Regions from separate parts of the Virgibacillus sp. Bac330 genome, predicted to be linked through region 3. Evidence: predicted binding sites of a transcription regulator. Region 3 holds the regulator's gene; each other region holds the start of a gene.
The links. Region 3 encodes Rex, which represses fermentation and respiration genes when NADH is low (regulators of the CRP and FNR family bind a similar motif). Its sites were predicted from a motif close to TTGTGAAATATTTCACAA; they were not measured.
Positions count from the first base shown of each region.

Region 1: D9780_RS10520 (hydroxymethylglutaryl-CoA synthase) is a predicted target of Rex. The motif match lies at 2,353-2,370, and genes of this name have one in related genera.
Region 2: arcA (arginine deiminase) is a predicted target of Rex. The motif match lies at 2,593-2,610, and genes of this name have one in related genera.

Region 1 covers NZ_CP033048.1:2,252,419-2,256,695, reverse strand. Annotated here, with positions in the region: gene D9780_RS10535 (sirohydrochlorin chelatase) at 1-698, shown strand, start outside; gene D9780_RS10530 (antibiotic biosynthesis monooxygenase family protein) at 695-1,144, shown strand; gene D9780_RS10525 (YtvA family blue-light photoreceptor) at 1,192-1,974, shown strand; gene D9780_RS10520 (hydroxymethylglutaryl-CoA synthase) at 2,417-3,598, shown strand; gene D9780_RS10515 (SRPBCC family protein) at 3,994-4,277, opposite strand, start outside.
Region 2 covers NZ_CP033048.1:3,753,184-3,757,460, forward strand. Annotated here, with positions in the region: gene arcD (arginine-ornithine antiporter) at 1-8, opposite strand, end outside; gene argF (ornithine carbamoyltransferase) at 56-1,072, opposite strand; gene arcA (arginine deiminase) at 1,202-2,434, opposite strand; gene argS (arginine--tRNA ligase) at 3,593-4,277, opposite strand, start outside.
Region 3 covers NZ_CP033048.1:3,207,330-3,211,606, reverse strand. Annotated here, with positions in the region: gene abc-f (ribosomal protection-like ABC-F family protein) at 1-1,080, opposite strand, end outside; gene D9780_RS14890 (redox-sensing transcriptional repressor Rex) at 1,428-2,090, shown strand; gene D9780_RS14885 (YdiK family protein) at 2,500-2,700, opposite strand; gene D9780_RS14880 (CPBP family intramembrane glutamic endopeptidase) at 2,832-3,536, opposite strand.

The sequences.
Region 1 (4,277 bases), 950 kb from region 3:
TAGTTGTGATTGTCTATCATGGATCTAAGGATGATGATAAGAATCAAGCGTTTTTAAACTTTGTTGATCATTTACAGGCTTGGGATGATGGAAATGCGCGCTTTATTGGATGTTATATTGAGCAAGCAGAGCCTACTATAAATCAAATTATGCAACAACGGGATAGCTTATACGGACGTGTTTACATTTTTCCATTGCTTTTCTTAAGAGGGAAGCATTATAACAAGGATGTAAAAGGGGTTATTGAAGCATACGAACAAGAAATAAATAAAAATACAGTATTGCTCCCACCACTTTGCGAAGACGATTTATTTTTAACCTATGTGGTTGAGCGTTTATATTCGGTTTATAATCAACCAGTTATTATTGCGGCACATGGGTCAGCTCATGACACTCGTGCAAATGATGCACTTGAACAGTTGACTACTCTTTTGGAACAACAATATTCCCGACCATCCTCGTCTCTGTTCTTATTTGGCGAAGGGCAACATGCCGTTTTAGAACAATTTTCTTTCCGTTATGAGTTGTTTTATATTTTGCCACTAACATTTGGAAAAGGGGCAGTTTACGAGCAGTTTAAAGACAGGGTGCTAGGCTATCCAAAAGCAAAGCTGTTGCCGCCTGTCTATTTTGATAAATCGTTGCAGAATTATGTTTTGTTGAAGTTAAAAAGTTTAAGGGAGGATGTTGAAAAGTGAAATTGAAGATTCAAAGAATTCATGGGGGAGAACCATTAGCTATTATTGAAGAAGGAAACCAAGTTCAAATTGTTTCAGAACAGGTAAATACCTATGAAATCATTGATCAATCCAATAAGTTGTGTCAAGAGGCTGTTACTGTGTTAAATTATATTGGTGTTTATAGTGAAAAAAGGGAGCGCTTTGAAGAACGTTTTTTACAACGCCCTAGAATGATAGAAAACGAACAAGGCTTTATTGCAATTCGCGTTTTACGGCCTTTACAAGATGATATATATATTGTTCTAACACAATGGCAAACGGAGGAAGATTTCCGAAATTGGCAAGCATCTACTGCGTACCAGCATGCGCATAAAAATAGAAATACGCAAAAAGGAATTGACCAAGAGCAAGGCGTACTTAAGGGAAAACCATATCATTATTTGTATCAAGCAAGCCATAGATAAAGTATGTCTTATACAAGATAATTTTGCAGGAAAGAGGAATCATTTGAATGAAGAAGCAACGACATGATAAATTGCATTTATTTGAAAAGGCATTAAATTATACGAGAGTCGGCTTAATTATAACTGATCCAAATATAGAAGATAATCCAATTATTTTTGTAAATAAAGGTTTTACTGAATTAACAGGATATGAAGAAAATGAAGTTATAGGTAAGAATTGTCGATTCTTGCAAGGTGAAGCTACGGAATCTTATAGTATGGATAGAATACGGTCTGCAATTTGGACAAAGGAGTCCATTTCGCTACAGCTATATAACTATAGAAAAGATGGGACTGGTTTTTGGAATGAGCTTTCGATTGATCCGATGTGGGTGGAAGAGGAGCAAAAATATTATTTCGTTGGCGTCCAAAAAGATGTTACAGAATTAAAAGAAAGTGAACGCCTATTACAAATGAGTTTGCAGGAGATCGATAAACTTTCCACGCCTATTGTACCCATTAGAGATGATGTCGCAGTCTTACCTCTTATCGGTAATATGAATGATCAGCGAATGGAAACGCTCATGACTAATATATCTACGTATATGGAGCAGGCAAATGAGGGATATATCATTATTGATTTATCTGGGCTATATGAAGTGGATACATATACTGTGTCACGTCTTCTAAAAGTTCATCAATTTATTTCATTAATGGGCAAAGAATTATTATTTGTTGGTTTTCGCCCAGATATGGCTCTGAAAACGGTGATTATTCAAGATACGTTTAAAGATATGAACACATTTAGAAATGTTAAAATGGCTTTAAATTACATAGATAAAATTAAGTAAATATTAATTATTCAATTGGGAAAATGCATCGGATTGAACAAGATGGTTATCAATTCGATTTAGGGCCAAGTATCGTTATGATGTTAGAGTTGTATCGAGAGATTTTCGAACTTACAGGGCGTAATCCGGATTAGATCCAATGTATACAGTAGAAGAGGAAATAACGCGTAGCGCAGAGAATTTTATGGCACTAAAATTCATGGAGCACATTTGCTCATTAGATAGATGTTTTCCTCTTTCCCTTTTTTATTTCCTTTCCAAATTCATAGAGGAATCTTATGGGCGATAATTCAATTAAATAAAAAAATTGGAAGCGCCGTTATTTGTGTTTAAGACTAGATTATATTATGATATACTATGGTTAATTTTTTAGATTAATTGTGAAAATAGTCACTTAATGGATATTTCATCTAGTATGTAGTAAAGGAGCTAGGAGCTTATTATGAAAATAGGAATAGATAAAATAGGATTTTACACGCCACATTTATATGTAGATATGAATGATTTGGCAAAAGCTAGGGACGTAGATCCAGCCAAATTCACCATTGGTATTGGTCAAGAAAAAATGGCTATCGCACCACTTACCCAGGATGCTGTTACGTTGGCTGCTAATGCTGCCTTGGAAATTATTGATGAATCAGATAGACAAGGTATTGACTTTGTAATATTTGGTACAGAAACAGGTGTAGATCATTCTAAAGCAGCAGGAGTATATGTTCACCATTTATTAGATCTCCAACCGCAAACAAGAACCGTGGAAGTAAAGCAGGCTTGTTTCGGAGCAACAGCTGGGATTCAAATGGCTAAAGCTCACATTGCTTTACATCCAAACAGCAAAGTTCTAGTATTGGCCTCAGATATTGCCAGATATGGACTACGAACTGGTGGAGAGGCAACACAAGGTGCAGGTGCAGTAGCCATGGTAATGAGTAAGAACCCTAAAATTATGGCAATAGAGGAGCCATCTGCCTATTTAACAGAAGATGTAATGGATTTTTGGCGACCTGTATACTCTGAATATGCTCAAGTAGATGGAAAATTATCAAATGAAATGTATTTGTCTTTTTTTGAAAAGATATGGGAAGCCTATCAACAAAAGACAGGCTTGGGAATTGGCGATTTTTCTGCCATTTGCTACCATCTCCCATATACGAAAATGGGTTTAAAAGCTCTAAGAATGATTTATGACCAAGGAACGGAAGCGGACAAAGAACGTCTGTTAGAAAACTTGGAACATAGTAAAATATACAATAAAAATGTCGGAAATATTTATACTGGCTCTTTGTATTTGAGCTTTCTGTCTTTAATTGAGCATCAAAATAATCTACGTGCTGGTGACAGGATTGGGTTGTTTAGTTATGGATCTGGAGCAGTAGGAGAATTTTTTGCGGGTATTTTACAACCTGGTTATCAAGAACATTTGCATGCAGAGCAACATCAGAAATTACTTTCTTCTAGAACAGAAGTAAGTGTAGAGGAGTACGAACGAATATTTGCAGCGACGTTGCCAAAAGATGGAACTGCTTATCAACTGGATGATCAAAATGATCCTGCAAAGATTAAACTTTCCGGGGTTGGTGAGCATAAACGCCATTATGCAAATAGCCTTGCAGTGAAAATGTAATAAAAGCGGTAAGGTGACTCAAATTGCCCACTGGAGCCATATGTCATACCTTTGGGCTACTAAACACAATTCGTGTTTGGGTAAAAGAAAACCTCCAAGGGTTGAAGATTCCCTTATGTAAGCAAGCTGAACAATGATAAGAATTGTTCAGCTTTTATTTTCGCTATATGAAGGATATGAAAATTTGGGCTTTATTGTATTTGCTTATGTCTTATAGAAGGTATAAAAATGAAAGGTTTATAATATAAGAAAAACTCCCTTTTTCCCATAAAAGCTTCGTAAAAAGATAAGTCATGATCGGTTCGTCATCTTACCGTAAATCTTTTATCCCAGTTCATTCATTTCATTCGCTACGTTGCTAAATGTGCGCCCCTTCTTTGTTCTTCCAATGTAGATTAAGAATGACTTTTGCTGTTGGTTATTTCTTGGGCAATTGCTTCCGTTAATTCTGTAGTCATCTTAGGTAGAAAGGATTTTAAAACTGGGTTAATAACTGGTCCCATCATCCCCTCAGCTTTCATGTCTAGATGACCTGTCATTTTTGTTGTATCTGAATTTATTGCTAAAGCATGAAAGTAACCACTACCGGTGAATTTCTCACTTATTCCTTTTAAATTAAAAGTTACTTTTTCAGGTTTTTCCCACTTTGTTATAAGTACTTTTAGTTGTACTTTTTTTT
Region 2 (4,277 bases), 550 kb from region 3:
TCGCCCATTTTATTCACCTTCTTTTAAAGAGTAGGGAGAAAAACGTTTCTCCCTCTTAGCTTTTTACATTTCCGTTTGTCGCAGCCATCACAGCTTTAATTGTGTGCAACCTATTTTCTGCTTCTTCAAATACAAAGGAATTTTCACTTTGAAAGACCTCATCTGTTACTTCCATTTCTTTAAGACCAAACTTTTCATAAATTTCTCTACCTACTTCCGTCTCTAAATCATGAAAGCTTGGTAAGCAGTGCAAAAACATCACTTGCTCATTCCCTGTTTTTTCGAGCATTTTTTTATTTACTTGATAAGGAGACAGTAATTCTATTCGCTCTTTAAATTGATCCTCTTCTCCCATAGACACCCAGACATCTGTATAAATCACGTCAGCCCCCGAAACTGCTTCATCAATGTTTGATGTAACTGTTATTTTTCCGCCAGTCTCTTTAGACACTTCCTTGGCATAAGCAATGACGTCTTGTTCAGGAAACAAACTCTCAGGTGAACAAATGCGTACATCCATACCGACTTTTGCACCACCAATTAGCAAGCTATTTCCCATATTGTTTCTGCCATCACCTACATAGACGAGTTTCACGCCTTTAAGATGGCCAATATTTTCTTTAATTGTTAATAAATCAGCAAGAATTTGCGTTGGATGAAATTGGTTCGTTAATCCATTCCAAACTGGTACGCCGGAATGTTCGGCTAGACCATTAACTGTGCTTTGTTCAAATCCTCGAAATTGAATACCATCAAACATTCTTCCTAGCACAATAGCTGTATCACGAACAGACTCTTTCTTACCAAATTGAATATCATTCTTTCCAAGGTACTCTGGGTGAGCTCCTAGGTCGATACAAGCAACCGTAAAAGCACATCGCGTTCTCGTTGACGGTTTTTCAAATAATAAAGCAATATTTTGCCCCTCCATGTAGCGATGCGTGATGCCGGCTTTTTTCTTTTCTTTAAGATCGCTAGCAAGATCAAGCAAATAGTGAATATCTTCTGTTGTAAAATCTTTTAATGTTAAAAAATGTCTACCGGCTAATTGATTTGTTAAAGTTGTCCCCATATTTCTTCCTCCTCGTAGTTGGGTAGAAGAAGGTAAATGGATAAGATGTTCCTTCTTCTATCCACATTCATTTGATCAAAATCTCACAATAACTGTTTCATCCCTATTCTTTTTTCTCCTAGAATTGATTTAGATATCTTTACGAACAAGTGGCATACTCATACAACGCGGACCGCCACGCCCTCTAGATAATTCAGAACTGATAACCTCTATAACTTCGATTCCATGTTCGCGAAGTAGTTTATTGGAAACATAGTTTCGGTCATATGTGACAACGACGCCTGGTGCAATCGCCAATGTGTTCGATCCATCGTTCCATTGTTCTCTTGGTGCCGCAATAACATCCCCACCACCACATGGAATTAACGTTACTTCCTTCAAACCTAGCGCCTCTTTCAACGCCTCCATTAAATTCGTTTTGTGGGTAATCTTGACTGTATCTTCATCTCTTCCTTTTTCAAGAACATAAATATTCATTTCGCCTTTTTTATTTTGAATTTCTGGATGAATGGTGAATTTATCGTAATCCACCATTGTGAAAACAGTGTCTAAATGCATGAACGCTCTGGATTTTGGTATTTCAACAGCAACGACTCGTTTCATATCTGCTTGTCGTTTAAACAGGTTGACAGCTAACCGTTCAATAGATTTCGCCGCTGTTCTAGCACTAATTCCAATAGCAACGGTATCCTTGCTTAACACAAGCTCATCGCCACCTTCGATTGGATGCGGGTAGTCTCTGTCTAACCAGATTGGAATATCATATTGCGCATATCTTGGATGATGATGAATAATGTAGCTCATAAATAAGGATTCTCTCCTCCTAGCTACTTCTCGCATCGTATTAATCGTTAAACCATTGCCAATTGTTGCTGCTGGATCCCTCGTAAAATATAAATTCGGCATTGGGTCTAAATAAAATGGATAATGGTCATCTAATAACTCATACAAATGCGTCTTTTTATTTACTGGAATCTCTGATTTCCTAATACCAGCCATTATTTTTTTAACCATTGCTTCTGTTTCAAACGATAGTAAATAATCAACAATTTGTTGCGAAGAACCATTCATGCTTAAATTGGATTCCTTAAGCACATCTGCCACAAATTTCTTTTTTAAGTCATCTGTATGAAGTGCTTCTGTCAATAAAGTTGTAAGGTACAACACTTCTATTCCTCGATTGCGTAATGTTTGAGCAAAGTAATCATGTTCTTTTTGAATAAGAGGTAAATATGGAATGTCATCAAATAGCAAATGTTGTAAGTACTCAGGAGTTAAATTTTCAACTTCCTCACCTGGCCGATGTAATAAAACAGTTTGTAATTCACCAATTTCTGACGTAACATGTAATGGATGTTTCATTTTAATGACCTCCTAAAATAAATGTTTTATCTTTCACTATCTATCTTAGTTTTCTTTCGTTTCCCCTGGTGTGTAAGCGATTACGGTGAAGTCGTGAAATTTTTCTTTATCTCACTGGCAAATATCGACAACTTTTGTATAAGAATCCCACACGCTAAATGTGAGTTTATTCACATTTAGCGTGTGGTTATTTTATTCTTACACCCTCTCGTTCTATTTTATAGATGAGGCGGCGAACATTTTTAGACGAACAGGAGCGAATTACGTGCGAGGATGAGCGAGTTTCGATGAGCGGGAGCGAATTACTCGCGAGGATGAGCGTTTACGACGAGCGGGAGCGAACTCTACGCCAGGATGAGCGATTTCCTACGAACGGGAGCGAACTCTACGCGAGGGCGAGCGAGTTTTCGACGAACGAGAGCGAACTCTACGCGAGGGCGAGCGAATTTCAGACGATCGGGAGCGCATTTCGCGCGAGGATGAGCGAGTTTCGATGAGCGGGAACGAATTACTCGCGAGGATGAGCGTTTACGACGAGCGGGAGCGCATTTCGCGCGAGGATGAGCGTTTACGACGAGCGGGAGCGAACTCTACGCCAGGATGAGCGATTTCCGACGAACGGGAGCGAACTCTACGCGAGGGCGAGCGAGTTTTCGACGAGCGGGAGCGAATTACTCGCGAGGATGAGCGAGTTTCGATGAGCGGGAGCGAATTACTCGCGAGGATGAGCGAGTTTCGATGAGCGGGAGCGAATTACTCGCGAGGATGAGCGATTTCCGACGAACGGGAGCGAACTCTACGCGGGGATGAGCGAATTTACGACGAGCGGGAGCGAACTCTACGCGAGGATGAGCGATTTTTCGACGAACGGGAGCGCATTTCGCGCGGGGATGAGCGAGTTTTCGATGAGCGGGAGCGAACTACACGCGAGGATGAGCGATTTTTCGACGAACGGGAGCGAACTCTACGCGAGGATGAGCGATTTCCGACGAACGGGAGCGAACTCTACGCGAGGGCGAGCGAGTTTCGACGAACGGGAGCGAACTTCGCGCGAGGGCGAGCGCATTTCAGACGAACGGGATTTACCTTCTACATATTTTGCAATACAAATAGCCGAACAATTATCATTAGATTGTTCGGCTTCTCATGTAAAATATTTTACATTTTTTCTGGTGCATGTACACCAACCATACGAAGTGCGTTGTCAAGCGTTATTTTAACTGCTTGTAGCAACGCTAGCCTTGCTTTCGTTACTTCTAACTGACTTTCATCTAACACTTTCTCTGCATTATAGAAACTGTGCAATTGAGAAGCTACATCAAATGCGTACTGCGTTATTTTATGCGGAATTCGTTTCTCCGCGGCGTCCAACACCAGTTGCGGAAATGAAGCTAATAGCTTTAACAAGTTTATTTCACTCGTTTGTTTTAATAAAGAACTATCATACTTTTCATAAGCATACCCACTTGCTTCAGCTTTATCTAGTAACGTACAAATGCGTGCATGGGCATATTGTACATAATAAACCGGGTTGTCATTCGATTGGGAACGGGCAAGATTTATATCAAAATCCAAATGCGTATCACAAGAGCGCGTATTCATCATGTAACGCATGGCATCAACGCCTACGTCTTCCATTAGTTGCCTTAGTGTGAGCGCCTTTCCAGACCGCTTACTCATTTTCACTCGCTCGCCGTCTTCAAATAAATTCACCATTTGAATAATCTCCGTCTCCAACTTCTCTTTTGGATACCCTAATGCTTGGATTGCCGCTTCCATTCGCGGAACATAGCCATGATGATCTGCTCCCCATATGTTAATTAACTGATCAAAACCACGCTCC
Region 3 (4,277 bases):
CACGCTTTCTCCGCGGTTAATTTGCAAATGTACATTTTGGAATAAATTTTCTTCTTCATTCGGATATCGAAATGATAGTTTATCTAATTTCAGTACATCGTTGCCACTCCGACGGTTCACTTGAAACGAGAAAGAAGCAGACGCTTCGTCCCCTAATGGTTTATCTATTTTATCCATTTTTTCTAGTTGTTTCCTTCTGCTTTGTGCTCGTTTTGTAGTTGAAGCTCGCACAATATTACGTTGAATAAAGTCTTCCATTTTCCTGATTTCAGTCTGTTGCTTTTCGTATTCTTTCCATTCTCTTTCAAAATCAAGTGCTTTTTGCTCTAAATACTTGCTATATGTTCCGACATAACGCTTTGTTTGATGGCGAGCTATTTCATACACAATAGATACCGTTTTATCTAGAAAGTAACGATCGTGGGATACGACTACTATTGCACCAGGATAACTATTTATGTAGGTTTCTAGCCAATTTAACGTTGCAATATCTAAATGGTTGGTCGGTTCATCTAAAATGAGTAATTGCGGCTTTTTTAATAGTAGCTTTCCTAATGAAAGTCGTGTTTTTTGACCGCCGCTTAGCGTTTGAATCGGTGTACCATAGTCAAATAAATGAAAATTCAACCCCGTTAAAACCGCTTTTATATCGGCTTCATACGTATATCCGCCATTTTGTTCATAAGCGTGACGTAAGCGGTCATAATCACGTAATAGTTTTTCATAGGCTTCAGAAGTATAAGTTGTTGCCTGTTCCATCTTCTCTTCCATCATTCGCAGTTGTTTTTCTTGTTTCGTTAATTCAGGGAAAACAGTAAGCATCTCCTGCCAAATTGTTTTTTCAGACTCTAGTGCAGTATGTTGAGCTAGGTAACCCAAAGTAAGATCTTTAGGCATAAATAATTCACCTTGGTCATAGCTTAGTTCCCCTGCCATTATTTTTAATAATGTTGATTTCCCGGAGCCATTTCTTCCCACGATAGCTATTCGATCATGATCTTTTACTTCTAGCTTTATATTTGATAAAATTTCATCAGCACCAAATGATTTTGAAAGACCGTTCATTTGCATTCGTATCATAATATACCCCCATCTCTCTTCTAGTGTATCTTACTTTCCTAAAATCAATCAATATAATTGTGAACTAAGTCACGACTTATTTCCAGTTTTCTGCTAAAATAAAAGAGAGTTAGTAAATAAAACCAAATCCCCCGAATGAATCTAGGTTAGGAAAGTTGATCAAAAGCATTGATACAGTTTTGACTCGAAATCTATATATCAAAAGGAAAGGAAACTTTTTGATCGCTTTATAATGTAAGCGATACACAATAGGGCACGAAAAATTTTTAACTGTAGAGTCAAGAAATTGGTAACAGCATGCTGTAAAAAAATAAAATATAATAGTTGAAGTGGAGGATGATAAAATGATGGAGCAAAATAAAATACCTCAAGCGACTGCTAAAAGATTACCTTTATATTACCGATTCATAAATAATTTAAATCATCAAGGGAAAAAGCGTGTTTCTTCAAAAGAATTAAGTGATGCGGTGAAAGTAGATTCAGCTACGATTCGCCGAGATTTTTCCTATTTTGGCGCTCTTGGTAAAAAAGGGTACGGTTATAATGTGGAGTATTTGCTTGAATTTTTTCGGAAGACATTAGATCAAGATGAAACGACAGAGGTTGCACTCATAGGCGTTGGGAATTTAGGTACTGCATTTTTACATTATAATTTCATGAAGAATAATAATATTGCGATTAAAATGGCATTTGATAGTAACCCTGAAAAAGTCGGCACGATGGTTAGTGATGTGCCTGTTTATCATATAGAGGAATTAGAGGATAGACTGGGTGATATTAAAGTGGCCATATTGACTATTCCTGGAAGTGAGGCACAACCTATGGCTGATCATTTGGTTAATAGGGGAGTGGAGGGGATACTCAATTTCACACCAGCAAGAATAACTGTACCAAAGCATATTCGTGTACATCATATTGATCTAGCTGTGGAGTTACAAGCATTAGTTTACTTCTTAAAACATTATCCTTTAATCACAGAGGATGAAGAAGAGGAAGTGCCCATGGATTGAGGTAGTTCAAGTGTAAATGAGGAAAATACACAAAAAATGATGGCACCCATTCAGGAAGCCATCATTTTTTTGTACTATAGAAAGTATAAACATTTTATAGTATAAGAAACACGATAGCGTTTTTTCACCATAGGACTAGGCGACAAGTCAAGTTTTTCTACATTATAAAAAAGGATGAAGTATCAATTAACAAGCTCTACAAGATATGAGAGTGCTGAAATGCATAATGAGCCTTTGTACATGTCGGGACTTCATCTTCCCCTTGTAAATAAGCTGTCATCCGCGATATATCCTCTATCTACCTTCTTCCTTCCTCGTTCGTTCATCATGGATAAACAAATAAATAAAAAATCATACTGCTTCATTCTAAGCGTTTGAAATGGTAATAGAGCGTATCGATTTGCGAATCTTATGTTTTATTGTTGCGTTTTTGTCGAATATGAATGGCGAGTAAGCGGATGCCTACACCTGTCTCCAGTGTGGCGAATAATGCTAACACCATTGTTGTTATATTCCACATTGTTTCATCTACACTTAAAATAGCAACATACGTGAAAAATGCTCCCATAATAAGGTAGACGATTCCCATTGTTTTGGGAGAAATCTTCATATTGAAAGCCTCCAACTAGCCTAGTTTTCATATTACATGTAAGCAGAACGTTTATTACAAAGATGTGGTAACGTTTTTTATTAAATCCTATAAGTTAATGGTAGCATAGACGTGTACGTATGCAAGGTAACTTATAATAAAAGGACGGTTTGTAGCTCGTTTAGTTGTTTTTCGATTTCCGCAGGATCAAGATTGTATTGTGCAATAACAACAATTCCATTCATTGCCATGTGAGCAAAGATGGGTACGATAATTCGTTTCGTTTTCACATATAAGTAAGCAAATACAAGCCCCATTGTTCCATAAACTAAAATATGTTGTGGTTCGCCATGAATAATCGCGAAAAGAGCCGCAGATATAAGCGCTGCAATAAAGAAGTTCGTTCGCTTATATAGAGTTCCAAATATAATTTTTCGGAAAATAATTTCTTCTAAAATGGGGGCTGTCAAAACTGGAATAATAACAAATAGAGGTATAGCCCGTGCCATTGTCATAATTCCTTGTGTATTTTCTGAACCTGGTGCAATACCTAAAAGCGCTATTTGGATAAAATTTGCAATGCCTTGGCTAAATATAGCCATAAATGTACCTAAAATCGACCAAGTAATAATACCCCAAATGGATGCACCGTCGCGCTGTTGTAACCCTTGTTTCATGTCGGATCGCATTAATAGTAGTACTACAATAAGACCTAAGAGAAAACTAATTACCCCTCCATATATGGATGCCTCTAATTTGGAAACAGGAAATGCGCTATAAACGATACTCCCAGTTAATATAACCGAAAATTGTGTAATAATGTAGCTAATAATAACCCACCAATATCTTTTTGGCAATGTACAACGACTCCTTTTTTTGTACTAAAAGTTTAAAGGTTTATAGTTTAAGGAAAACCACAGCTTCCGTTAAAAAGAACTGGCGGTAAGCCCAGTTTTCCTAATACTAGGATAGTAGAGGATTTTTGGTTTATAGTATAAAACCAATGATGGTGCTTTTTCGCCATAAAGACTTATTTTTCCTCAATGATTCTATACATTTCTATTTTTATCTTTACGTATATTATTTTAAGTTTTTCGTATGAGAAAAATGATATTCTCCGTAAAAATGTCTTCATGTTCAATAATAAATGATCTATCCTAATCATATATTGCTTTTATGTCATGTGTTGGGGGATAGATATACTTCATATAAATTCATTACATAAAGTGTCTTCATATCTTTATTAGGGCAAAAAAATTTATTGGAGATACAAGAGGGATGGAAAACACCTTATTGTTAGAACCGTATTTTAACGCATGAGAAATAATACGTATTTCGAAGTATTTATATTTGAATTATCACAATGAGTAACGATAACATAGAATGTACATGTTATTTTATCATATATTCGTAATTTCTATATAACAGAAAGATTGATGATGTATGAATTCTCTTGCTCTCTTATGTGTATGTTATTTTTACATTGTAAGAAAACAATAGCTTTTGCCATACAGATTAGGCGAAAAGCCAAGTTTTTCTAAAAAAATTATGCTTTCCTACTTGCAATTTTCTCCGGAATTATTTATTATAATAATTGG